DNA from 3 places in the Cellulomonas electrica genome. Region 2 is predicted to be linked to each of the others. Evidence: predicted binding sites of a transcription regulator. Region 2 holds the regulator's gene; each other region holds the start of a gene.
What was found. The regulator HrcA, encoded in region 2, represses chaperone genes, less so after heat shock. The targets are predictions, from matches to a motif close to TTNGCACTCGNNNNNNNCGAGTGCNAA.
Positions count from the first base shown of each region.

Region 1: the regulator HrcA is predicted to act here: its motif matches at 2,623-2,649, upstream of groES (co-chaperone GroES).
Region 3: the regulator HrcA is predicted to act here: its motif matches at 1,035-1,061, upstream of QMF98_RS16245 (Hsp20/alpha crystallin family protein).

Region 1 is NZ_AP026442.1:2,903,160-2,907,343, forward strand. It holds gene QMF98_RS13335 (response regulator transcription factor) at 1-382, opposite strand, end outside; gene QMF98_RS13340 (MerR family transcriptional regulator) at 559-1,518, opposite strand; gene QMF98_RS13345 (WhiB family transcriptional regulator) at 1,791-2,087, shown strand; gene groES (co-chaperone GroES) at 2,193-2,486, opposite strand; gene QMF98_RS13355 (class I SAM-dependent methyltransferase) at 2,693-3,946, shown strand; gene QMF98_RS13360 (glutamate--cysteine ligase) at 3,946-4,184, shown strand, end outside.
Region 2 is NZ_AP026442.1:1,455,119-1,459,302, reverse strand. It holds gene QMF98_RS06755 (16S rRNA (uracil(1498)-N(3))-methyltransferase) at 1-283, opposite strand, end outside; gene dnaJ (molecular chaperone DnaJ) at 297-1,421, opposite strand; gene hrcA (heat-inducible transcriptional repressor HrcA) at 1,457-2,482, opposite strand; gene QMF98_RS06740 (DUF3097 domain-containing protein) at 2,607-3,464, shown strand; gene QMF98_RS06735 (DUF4870 domain-containing protein) at 3,599-4,078, shown strand.
Region 3 is NZ_AP026442.1:3,510,781-3,514,964, reverse strand. It holds gene QMF98_RS16255 (ABC transporter ATP-binding protein) at 1-511, shown strand, start outside; gene QMF98_RS16250 (nitroreductase family deazaflavin-dependent oxidoreductase) at 558-986, shown strand; gene QMF98_RS16245 (Hsp20/alpha crystallin family protein) at 1,156-1,602, shown strand; gene QMF98_RS16240 (MalY/PatB family protein) at 1,712-2,977, opposite strand; gene metE (5-methyltetrahydropteroyltriglutamate--homocysteine S-methyltransferase) at 3,070-4,184, opposite strand, start outside.

The DNA of each region.
Region 1 (4,184 bases), 1.4 Mb from region 2:
ACCGGCCACCACCGGCGAGCCCCGCCTGCACGTGCGCCGCGACCGCGGCCAGCTCGGCGCGACCGACCTCCGGCGCGAGGAACCCGCGGGCGCCCAGCGCGAGCGCGCGGTCGAGAGCCACGCCGTCGTCCGGCCCGGCGAGCAGCACCACCGCAGTGGTGGGGGCGACCGCGCGGAGCCGCCGGACGACCTCGACGGTGCCCGCGCCGGGCAGGTGCGCGTCGATCAGTGCGATCGAGGGCGGGACCCGGCGGGCGAGCGCCAGCAGCTCCTCCGCGGTGGCGGCGGCGCGGACCGGCGCGAGCACGGGCACGCCGATCGAGGCGACGACGAGGCGCTCGCGCACCGACGCCGACGCATGGCACACCACCACGCCAGCCATTCGGGTAACCCTCCCCTGCAACGGACACCCATCTGGGCGTTTACCGATACATCGGCCCGCTGGACCAGGACGTTAGCGGCACCGGAGGAACTGCTTGACGGCGCAGTGCCGAATTGCCCCGTGGAGGGCGGACAACCGGAATTGTCCGTGACCCGTTCGAGTGGATCTCCGGGGCATCACCCCAGAAATCGCCCGCCGTGACTCGAGGTTCCCCCCGACTCGCCGAGCGCCGCCAGCACCTCGTGCAGCAGCCCGGTGAAGGTCCGCGCACGGTGCACGGAGCGACCCAGCGGGAGCAGCTCGGCCGCCGAGTCCGGGACCATCACGAAGTGCGGCACCTCGGGCCGGTCCTCCGCGAGCCGCGCGACGGGCGCCAGGTCCGGCACCTGCTGCTGAGACACGGTGACCAGCGCACCGGCCCGCGTCATCGCGACCAGCTCCACGGCGTGCCGACCCGACAAGGGGCCGCCCACCACGCGAGCGTCCACGCCGTGCTGGACGAGCGCGGCCGCCAGCGCGTGCGCCAGCAGCGGCCGAGGGGCACCGGACGGCACCAGGACGAGCACGACGGGCTGACCCGTCCTCTCGTGGTCCGGCGTCACGTCCCGGAGGGCGCCCAGGGCGGCTGCCCGCAGCACCGTCTCGGCGTCGGCGCCGGGGCGGTCGATCACGGTCCGGCGGCTCAGCGCCTCGAGCGCCGGCTCGACCAGGGCGGTCCACCAGCTGACCACGTCACCGCCGGCGCCGATCCGCAGCAGAGCCGCGCACCCGTCGGCGTCACCGGCGAGAGCCGCGTCCACCACCGGACCCGGCGTCCGGGACGCGCTCGGCGCCGGTACGGCGACCCGGTCGGGCACCGCGTCCAGGAGCGAACCGCCGGAGACCTGGGTGGCGAGCGCGATGCGCGCGGCCTCGCCGGGTGCGACGCCGTCGATGGTCAGCCGCCGCATCACCAGCAGCCGCGCGAGGTCCTCGGCGCCGTACCGACGGTGGGAGCCGGCCGGGTGCTCGGACGGCCCGAGGCCGTAGCGACGGTCCCAGGTCCGCAGCGTCGCCGGTGCGACGCCGAGGCGACGGGCGACCGCGGCGACCGTGAGCGCCGGCGCCAGGTGCGCGGCCTGCTCGTCTTCGGCCATGACGCGATTGTGCCAGGCCGCAGGACCCTGAGCACTGCAGTGGTCGCGCTCCCGCGCCTGATGCCGTGACCTGCACCGACACGCGGGCCGGACCTGGGCAGGCGTCCATATCGCTTCACCGAGGCTGAACTTCCGACCGGGTCTTGAACAACCTGTGGCGCGGTTGCTACGGTGGCCAAGCACCACCCGATCGACCGGCACCGCCCGTTGCGGCGCCAGGGCGGTCCGCACGCAGCGGCCGACGAGGCCGAGGACACGAGGAGGACGACCAGATGGCCGAGATCTCGCGCTTGCCCGGTCCGGTGATGGACCTGTGGGAGTGGCAGTTCCAGGGAGCGTGCCGCGACGCCGACGAGAACCTCTTCTTCCACCCTGAGGGCGAGCGTGGCGCCGCCCGCCGCCGGCGTGCCGAGGCGGCCAAGGCGATCTGCGCCACGTGCCCGGTGATCAAGGAGTGCCGCGAGCAGTCGCTCGCCGTGCGCGAGCCCTACGGCGTGTGGGGCGGCCTGTCCGAGGACGAGCGGGCCGCTGTGCTGGCCGAGCGGGCGAGCCACCGGCACGTGGGCTGAGAGAGCTCAGCGCTCCAGGGACCCCGAAAGGTTCCACGGACCCGAACGACGAGGGCCCCTCTCCCGACCGGGAGAGGGGCCCTCGTTCATGACGGGGGGCGAGGATCAGCCCACGACCGCCAGCACGTCACGCGCGGACAGGATGAGGAACTCCTCGCCCGCGTACTTCACCTCGGTGCCGCCGTACTTGGAGTAGATGACCTTGTCACCCACCGCGACGTCGAGCGGCACGCGGTTGCCCTTGTCGTCGATGCGACCCGGGCCGACGGCGAGGACCTCGCCCTCCTGCGGCTTCTCCTTGGCGCTGTCCGGGATGACCAGACCGGACGCGGTCGTGGTCTCGGCCTCGAGGGCCTTCACCACGATCCGGTCCTCGAGGGGCTTGATGGAGACCGACACAGCGGACCTCCCCTTCGCATGTGAGTAGTTCAGCAGGTCAGTGCCGCACCGTCAGCCGCCGTCGTCGCGGTGCCGGGACCTGGGTGCGGTTGGCACACTCACGGGGAGAGTGCCAGCTCCTCACTCTAGGAACGCCTTAGCACTCGGTCAAGGCGAGTGCCAGCGACAGGCGGCGTCGCCGCCGGTCGCCGTGCGAGGATCGCCGCATGGACGCCGCCAGCCTCTCGCTCCTGCTCAGCGAGCAGGGCTGGGCGTTGCTGACCGCGCTGCCACCGTACGACGAGCAGCGGGTGATGGCCCTGTCCACCCGGCTGCAGGCCGAGGGCCTGGACCCGGCACTCGTCGCCGCGGCACTGACGCAGTCACGCCTGCGCGCGCGGGCGCGCACCAAGTTCGGGGACTTCGCTGACGGGATGCTGTTCACACCGGCCGGCCTTGAGCAGGCGACCCGCCTCCCGGTGGCGGCGCACCATGCGCGGCGCTACCTCGCCGCCGGGCTGACCCGGGTGGCGGACCTGACGACCGGGATCGGCGCCGACGCGATGGCGCTGGCGGGTGTCGGCATCCAGGTGCTGGCGGTGGACCTCGACGAGGTGACCGCGGCGGTCGCGACGGTCAACCTGCGGCACTTCCCCGAGGCACAGGTGCGCCACGGCGACGGTCTGCAGCTGGACCTCGCGGCGGAGGGCGTCGACGGCGTCTACGCCGACCCGGCCCGGCGCAGCGCCGCTGGACGGCGCAGCTGGGAGCCGACGGACTGGACCCCGCCGCTGGACGCGCTGCTCGCGCTGCGCGACCGGGTGCCTGCCGTCGGCCTCAAGCTCGGACCAGGGCTCCCCCACCGGCTCGTGCCGGACGACGCGCTCGCCCAGTGGGTGTCCGTCGACGGCGACGTCGTCGAGGTGGGTCTGTGGTTCGGCCCCCTGGCACCCGAGGGCCCGGGACGGTCCGCACTGGTGCTGCGCGACGGCCGCGCGCACACGCTGGCCGGCGGGACGGACGACGAGCGGCCGCCGGTCGGCGCCGTCGGCACCTACCTGTACGAGCCGGACGGCGCGGTGATCCGAGCCGGCCTGGTCGGCACCGTCGCGCAGGACCTGAACGGCCGGTTGCTGGACCCCACCATCGCGTACGTCACCGCCGACCGGCTGGTGCCGAGCGACGTCGCCACGACCTACCGCGTCCTGGACGACCTGCCCTTCGGCGTCAAGCGGCTGCGCACCTACCTCCGCGAGCGCGGGGTGGGTCGGCTCACCGTCAAGAAGCGCGGCACCGCCGTGACGCCCGAGCAGCTGCGCGGGCAGCTGGACCTGCGCGGCGACGCCGAGGCCACCGTGGTGCTCACCCGCGTCGGCGGTTCGCAACGAGTGCTGCTCGTCGAGCCGGTCGCCGACCCGACCGCGGCGACCACCGGCCGGTCCGACCCTGCCGCCTCCGGCGGCGAGCCCGAGGAGCCCTGATGGCGGCACCCGTGCCCCTGCCGTTCGCCGTGTCCGAGCGGTCGACCATCGGCATCGAGTGGGAGGTCGCCCTGGTCGACGCCGACTCCGGTGACCTGCGGCAGGCCGCCCAGACCATCCTGCAGGCGGTGCGCGCCGAGGACGGCAGCGACCACCCGAACATCAGCCAGGAGCTGCTGCTCAACACCATCGAGGTGCAGAGCGGCAAGTGCCGGACCGTCGCGGAGGCCGCCGCGGA
Region 2 (4,184 bases):
CGCGGTCGCCCTTGGCCAACGCCTGGGCCAGGACCAGGGCCGGGCGCGCGGGCGGCTCCTCGTTGCGGGCCAGCACCCGCAGCCGCACGCCGTCCGGGCCGGTCGAGTCGACGACGCCGACGAGCCGGACACCGCTGCCGTCCACGACGTCGACCCGTTCACCGGGACCGCGCCGCTGCACCACGCCGGCGTGCCGTCCCTCGGCGCCGTCCAGCAGGTACGTCCCACCGGCCACCACGCCGCGGAGGTCCCCCGGTTCGGTCAGGAAGACGGGCGCACTCATCGCCGGTCGCGGCTCATCGTCCGGCGAGCTTGTCGCGCAGCCGCGCGAACATCCCCGTGCTGGCGGTCGCGAGCCGCGCGTCCGGGCGTTCCTCGCCGCGCAGCGCCGCGAGCCGTCGCAGCAGCTCCGCCTGCTCGTCGTCCAGCGCCACCGGCACCTGGACGTCCACGTGCACGTGGAGGTCACCCCGGCCACCGGTGTGCAGGTGCCCGACGCCCAGGCCCTTGAGCACGACCTCCTGGTCGGGCTGGGTGCCCGGTCGCAGATCGACCTCCTGCGGCCCGTCGAGCGTGTCCAGCGTCAGCACCGTGCCGAGGGCCGCGGCCGTCATCGGTACGGGGAGCGTCGCGTGGAGGTCGTCGCCGCGGCGGACGAACACGTCGTGCCGGCGTTCACGCACCTCGAGGTACAGGTCGCCGGCGGGTCCCCCGGCCGGGCCGACCTCGCCCTGCGCCGTGAGCTTGATCCGCGTCCCGGTGTCCACGCCGGCGGGCACGTCCACGGAGATGGTGCGACGGGAACGCACGCGACCCTCACCGGCGCACTCGGTGCACGGCTCGGGGATCACGGTGCCGAAGCCCTGGCAGGCGGCGCAGGGCTGCGTCGTCATCACCTGGCCGAGGAAGGACCGCGCGACGCGCTGGACGGAACCACGGCCGCCGCACACCTCGCACGTCCGGGGAGAGGTGCCCGGCCGGCAGCAGCTGCCCTGACACGTCGGGCAGACGACGGCGGTGTCCACCTGCACCTCGCGGTGCGACCCGAAGGTCGCCTCCGAGAGGTCGATGTCCAGCCGGACCAGCGCGTCCTGACCGCGTCGTGCGCGCGGGATCGGCCCCCGCTGCGCCGTCGCCCCGGTCGCCGCGCCGAAGAACGTCTCGAAGATGTCCTGGAAGCCGAACCCGCCACCCATGCCGCCGGCAGCGCTCGGATCGCCGCCCAGGTCGTACGCGCGGCGCTTGTCCGGGTTGCCGAGCACGTCGTAGGCGCGGGAGACGTCCTTGAAGCGCTCCTCGGACGCCGGGTCGTTGCCCGCGACGTCGGGGTGCAGCTCGCGGGCCAGGCGCCGGTAGGCCTTCTTGATCTGCTCGGGGGTCGCGTCCCGCGGCACGCCGAGGATCTCGTAGTAGTCCGTCACAAGCAGGTGTGCTCGCTTCCTTCGAGGTCGGCCGGTCAGCCGGCCAGGATCCTGGTGAGGTACCGGGCGACGGCACGTACGGCGGCCATCGTGCCCGGGTAGTCCATGCGGAGGGGTCCGACGGCGCCCACGCGGGCCACGCCGGACCCCTCTCCGCCGTAGCCGCTGGTGACGAAGCTCGTCTCGGCGAGGCCTGCGTGCTGCGTCTCGCGCCCGATCCGGACGGCGACGGCCGTGTGGTCCTCCGCCATCTCGGCGAGCAGGCGCAGCAGCACCACCTGTTCCTCCAGCGCCTCGAGCACCGGACCGATGGTGCGGCTGAAGTCGGCTCCGGCCGTCCTGGCGAGGTTGGCGGTACCGGCGACGACCACCCGCTCCTCGCTCTCCTGCGCGAGCGTCTCGGACACGGCTGCGACGACGACGCGCACCAGTGCTGCGCCGGCGGGGCTCAGCTCGGCGACCAGGCTCTCCAGCGCCTGGGAGAGCTCGGCGAGCCGCAGCCCGGACAGGGCGACGTTGAGCCGCACCCGCAGGCGAGCCACCAGCGCCTCGTCGAGGTCCTCCGGGAGCTCCAGCGTCCGCTGCTCCACCCGACCGGTGGTCGTGATGATGACGACGAGCAGGTGACGGGCGCCGACGGGGACCAGCTCCACGTGCCGCAGCGACGATCGCCGCAGCGACGGGTACTGCACCACCGCGACCTGCTGGGTCAGCTGGGCGAGCAGCCGCACCGCTCGGTCGATGACGTCGTCGAGGTCGACCGCCTGCTCCAGCAGAGCGCTGATCGCCCGCCGTTCGGGCAGCGAGAGCGGCTTGACCTCGGCCAGCCGGTCGACGAACTGCCGGTACCCCATGTCGGTGGGGACCCGACCGGCCGAGGTGTGCGGCTGGACGATCAGGCCGGCCTCCTCGAGAGCGGCCATGTCGTTGCGGATCGTCGCGGGCGACACCCCGAGCTGGTGCCGCTCGGACAGGGCCCGCGAACCGACCGGCTCACGGGTCGCCACATAGTCCTCGATGATCGCGCGCAGGACGTCGAGGCGTCGGTCTTCGCTGCTCATGCGTCCCTCCCGCCCGTCACAGCCGGATCGCTGCGGATAGCACTCCACGCAGTCGAGTGCCAATTCTACGCAACGTCGCGGGAGGGTGACGGAGGCGCCGTCGTCGTGCCCCTACAGTGCCCGGGTGACCGAGGACCGCTACGGCCGCGACGTGCTGGCCGGGACCCAGGCCGTCCCCCACCGAGCCGCGCCCCGCGCGCGGCCGTGCCCGGCGGAGCCGGGGCTCGTGGTCGAGGACGTCGAGACGGGCTGGGTCGGCGCGGTGGTTCGGGTGGAGAAGTCGGGTGGCCAGCACGTCGTCGTGCTGGAGGACCGCCGCGGCCGCACCCGCACCTTCGGGCTGGGGCCCGGCTTCTGGGTCGACGGTGAACCGGTGGTCCTCACCGCACCGGTGGGCCGACGGGCGCCGGCGGCACCGGCTCGCACGGCATCCGGCTCGCGTGCCGTCGCGGGCGCCCCCGCGCGTGTCGCGCGCGCGAGCCGGATCTGGGTCGAGGGCCGGCACGACGCCGAGCTGGTCGAGAAGGTGTGGGGCGACGACCTGCGCATCGAGGGCGTGGTGGTCGAGCTGCTCGACGGGGTCGACAACCTGGTGGACCACCTGCGGAGCTTCGCCCCAGGTCCGGACCGTCGGGTCGGGGTGCTGGTCGATCACCTCGTCGCCGGTTCGAAGGAGGAGCGGATCGCCGTCGAGGCGAGGCGGTGCGGTCCACCCGGGAGCGTGCTGGTGCTCGGCCACCCCTATGTGGACGTGTGGCAGGCGGTCCGACCGGAGCGCGTGGGTCTCGACCGGTGGCCGACGATCGAGCGGGGGACCGAGTGGAAGCTCGGCATCCTGCGCGAGCTCGGCTGGCCGGCCGACGACCAGGCGGACGTCGCACGCGCCTGGCAACGCATCCTGTGGACGGTGCGGTCGTACGCGGACCTTGAGCCGAGCCTGCTGGGACGCGTCGAGGAGCTCATCGACTTCGTCACCTGCTGACCGGCTCGCGCAACGGCGACGAACTGGTCGAAAACCGCCCTGCCAGCACCTCCACCCCGGCTGTGCGCGGCGCTACTGTCGGCGCAAGGCCGCGCCCGACGCGGCTGGCGACCCCCGATGAGAGAGCTGGAACCATGACCACGAACCCTCCCGAGGGCACCCCGGATCCCGGGGCCTACCCGCCGCCGGACTCCCCCACCCCGCCCCAGACGCCCCCCGCCTACCAGGCTCCGCCCCCTGGCTACGGCCAGACGCCGCCCGTCTACGGGCAGCCGGTCTACGCGGCGCCGCTCAGCCCGAGCGACGAGCGGCTCTGGGCGACCCTGGCGCACGTCGGCGGCATCGTCCTCGGCTTCATCGCGCCGCTGGTCGTCTGGCTGGTGTTCCGCGAGCGAAGCGGATTCGTGAACGACCAGGCGAAGGAGGCCCTCAACTTCCAGATCCTGATCCTGATCGCCTACATCGTCGGTGGCATCCTCACGGTGGTCCTCATCGGCGGCCTGATCCTGGCCCTCGCATGGCTGGCGACCATCATCTTCGGGATCATGGGCGCCGTCGCCGCGAACAAGGGTGAGCTGTACCGGTACCCGTTCAACTGGCGCATCATCAAGTGAGCCGTGCAGGCTGACCGTCGCGGTCAGCCGGGACCACACGGAGGCCGGTGCCCGCGGGCGCCGGCCTCCGTCGCGTCCGGAGCGCCTCGTGCCCGATCGACGGGCC
Region 3 (4,184 bases), 1.6 Mb from region 2:
GCAGATCGACCCGCCGCGGGCGCTGTACAGCCGGCCGGCGTCGGCGTTCGTCGCGGGATTCGTCGGGACCGTGAACCGGCTGCGGGCGCAGCAGGCCGCGGACGGGTCGTGGACGGTGCTCGGCGCGCCGGTCGAGGTGGCGGACGGCGCCGGCCGGACCGCGGTCTCGGGGACGGGCGTCGGGGCGGGCGCTGTGGCGGCGTCGAGCAGCTCGAACGACGCAGGGACGCAGGCCACCGCGGTCGCCCACGACGTGGACGTGCTGCCCGCGCCGCGTGCCGTGGTGCGCCCGGAGCAGCTGCAGCTGGCGCCGGCACCGGCCGGCGCGGCTCCGGTGGCCCGGCTCGTCGCGCTGTCGTTCCTCGGCGCGTTCACCCGCGCGGTCGTCGAGCACCCGACCGAAGGGCTGGTGACGGCCGACGTGCTCGGGACCGGTGCGGACGGCCTGCGCATCGGCGACCCCGTGACGGTCGGGGTGCGACCGGGTGCCGGCGCCGTCGTGCTGCAGTGACGCATCGGACGGGGGCTCTCCCGGTCGACGCGCTTAGGGTCACCTCATGGGACTGAGCCGCACGCAGCTGATGTTCGTCGCCCTGCACCGGGCCGTGTACCGGGCGACGGGAGGGCGGCTGCTGGGGCGGTTCGGCCGCATCGAGCAGGTGCTGCTCACCACCACCGGTCGCAGCACCGGCAAGGCCCGCACGACCCCGCTGGCCGGCACCCCCGACGGTGAACGGCTGGTGCTGGTCGCCTCGAACAACGGGGGCGACGCGCACCCGTCCTGGTACCTCAACCTGGTGGCGAACCCGCAGGTCAGCGTGCAGCGCGGGGCGACGGTCACGCCGATGACCGCCCGGACGGCTGAGGGTGCGGAGCGCGAGCGGCTGTGGGACCTCGTCGTGCGCAACAACCCGGGCTACGCCCGCTACGCGCAGCGCACCACGCGGCACATCCCCGTCGTGGTGTGCGAGCCGCTGGACCGCTGAGCCCGGAGCAGCTCGCGGACCGGAGCAGTTCGCGGACCGCGAACGGCACTGGCACTCTCCCGTGCCGAGTGCTAATCCTGTGGGTGTAGCCGATCGACGGCCGCGGAGGTCGCCGGTTGCACCGGGTCCGCGGGAGGTCCGCGAACCCCGCCACGGGAGGTGAGCGCACATGGCTACGCGGTACGACCCCTTCCAGGAGATGGACCGTCTGCTCGGTCAGATGTTCGCGTCGGAGCGTGCTTCCGCCAGCATGCCGATGGACCTGTACCGCAGCGGTGACCACTACGTGCTCCACGTCGACCTGCCGGGCGCCGACCCGGGCAGCATCGACGTGAACGTCGACGACCGCACCCTGACCATCCGCGCGCAGCGCTCGGCCCACACCGAGCAGGACGTGCAGTGGCTGGCCAAGGAGCGTCCGGTCGGCACCTACGCCCGCCAGCTGACGGTCGGCCGTGGCCTGGCGCTGGACAGGATCAGCGCCACCTACACGGACGGCGTGCTCACGCTGACCATCCCGGTGTCCGAGGAGGCCAAGCCGCGGCGCATCGAGGTGCAGCACGGCGCAGCCGAGCCGACGACGATCACCGCGGAGGCGTCGCAGCAGGGTTCGTGACGCCCTGACCAGCAGCGAGCCGCTGTCACGACGACGCCCCGGAACCCGATCGGGTCCGGGGCGTCGTCATGCCCGGTGCGGCGGCTCTGCTCAGCCGCACACCGGTGGCTCAGCCACGCCGGGGCAGCACGGCGGCGATGCGGTCGACCGCCTCGGTGAGGAGGGCGGGCGACGTGGCGAGGTTGAACCGGACGAAGCCGGTGCCCTCGGTGCCGAACTCGGGCCCGGGCACGGTGGCCACCCGCGCGTGCTCGAGCAGGAAGGCGGCCGGGTCCGCACCCTCCGGGAGGCCGGCGTCCCGCAGGTCGAGCCAGGCGAGATAGGTGCCGTCGCCCGGTGTCCAGCGGACGGCGGGCAGCCGCTCCGCGAGCAGCGAGCCGAGCAGCCGGGCGTTGGTGCCGAGCGCGCCGAGCACCTCGTCCAGCCACGCGCCGCCGTCACGGAAGGCCGCCCGGTGGGCGATCGAGGCGACGTGGCTGATGCCGTGCACGGCCGGCGTGCCGAGGCGGGCCAGGTCGTCGACCGCATCGGCACCGGGAACCGCCAGCGCCGCCTTGAACCCCGCGAGGTTGAACGCCTTCGACGCCGAGTGCAGCGCGATGGCGTCGGGGATCGCGGTCACCGTCGGGACGAACGCCGGTCGGGTGCCGTCCGCACGGGTCGGCAGGATCGCCGCGTGGATCTCGTCGGCCACCACGCGCACCCCGTGCGACCGGGCGAGGTCGCCGGCCGCGCGCAGCTCGTCGAACGAGTGCAGCACGCCCGTGGGGTTGTGCGGCTGGCAGAGCAGCAGCACGGCCGGGCGGTCTTCCCGACGAGCTTCGCCGAGCGCCCGGTCGAGCGTGGCCGGGTCCAGACGGCCCTCGGGCGTCAGCGGCGCCGCGAGCACGCGTCGGTCGGCGTGCTCGAGGTGGGTGCGGAACGGGGCATAGACCGGCGGTGTGATCACCACGGCGTCGCCGGGGGCGGTGAACAGCCGCACCACCTCGACGACACCGCGCATCACGTCGGCCACGGTGCGGGTGGACGACGGGTCCACCGCCCAGCCGAACCGCTCGGCGGCGAAACCGGCGAACGCCTCGGCGTAGACCCGCCCGTGCTCGTAGCCCGTGTCACCGGAGCGGACGGCGTGGTCGACGGCGTCCGCGACCGCCGTCGGTGGCACCACGTCCATCTCCGCGACGAACATCGGCAGCACGTCCGGGCCGTACGCCTGCCACTTCTCGCTGGTGCGCGCGCGCAGCAGGTCGATGGGCACGTCGAACGGGCCGCCGGCCGGCGTCGTATCGGCGCCGCTACCGTCGCCCGCCGACCGGAGCCGCCCGCGGTCGCGCCGGGGCGCGCCGTAGCCCGCGACGGCGCCTGCCGTGCCCACCGCTGCACCCGAGCCCGCCACGGAGCCGTTCGGGTCGCCCGCAGGCGCCGTCGTGCCGTCCGGACAGTCGCCGCCCACCGTCACCGCCGGTCTCAGAGCGCCGCGCGCACGGTGCGCGTGGCCGCGATGATGTGCTCGAGCGAGGGGTTGACCTCCTCGTAGCGGCGGGTCTTCAGGCCGCAGTCGGGGTTGACCCACAGCTGGGCCGGGTCGATGGCCTGCACCGCCTCGGAGAGCAGCTCGGTGACCTCCGCCTCGCTGGGCACGCGCGGGGAGTGGATGTCGTACACGCCCGGTCCGATGCCCCGCGGGTAGCCCGCGGCGGCGATGTCGCCGAGGATCTCCATCTTCGAGCGGGCCGCCTCGATGCTGGTCACGTCCGCGTCGAGCCCGTCGATCGCGCCGAAGATCTGCCCGAACTCCGAGTAGCAGAGGTGGGTGTGGATCTGCGTGTCGGGACGGACGCCGGAGGTGGCCAGGCGGAAGGACGCGACCGACCAGTCGAGGTAGGCGGCGTGGTCCTTCTCGCGCAGCGGCAGCAGCTCGCGCAGGGCGGGCTCGTCCACCTGGACGATCGCGATGCCGGCCGCCTCGAGGTCCGCGATCTCGTCGCGCAGCGCCAGCGCCACCTGGTTGGCGGTGTCCGCCAGCGGCTGGTCGTCCCGGACGAACGACCACGCGAGGATCGTCACCGGACCGGTGAGCATGCCCTTGACCGGCTTCTCGGTCAGCGACTGCGTGTACGTCGTCCACGGCACCGTGATCGGCGCCGGGCGGGACACGTCGCCCCACAGGATCGACGGGCGCGTGCACCGCGAGCCGTAGGACTGCACCCAGCCGTTGCTCGTCACCGCGAACCCGTCGAGGTGCTCGGCGAAGTACTGCACCATGTCGTTGCGCTCCGGCTCGCCGTGCACCAGCACGTCGAGGCCGAGCTGCTCCTGCAGGTCGACGACGCGGCCGATCTCGGCGCGCATCTCGTCCTCGTACTCCGCCGCGGTGAGCTTGCCGGCACCGAACGCCGCGCGGGCCGCGCGGATCTCCGGGGTCTGCGGGAACGAGCCGATCGTGGTGGTCGGCAGGGCCGGCAGCTGCAGCCGGGCCTCCTGGGCCGCCCGGCGCTCGTCGAACGAGCCGCGGTGGAACTGCTCGGCGGTCAGCGCGGCGACGCGCTCGCGGACCTCCGGACGCACCACGCCTGCCGCCG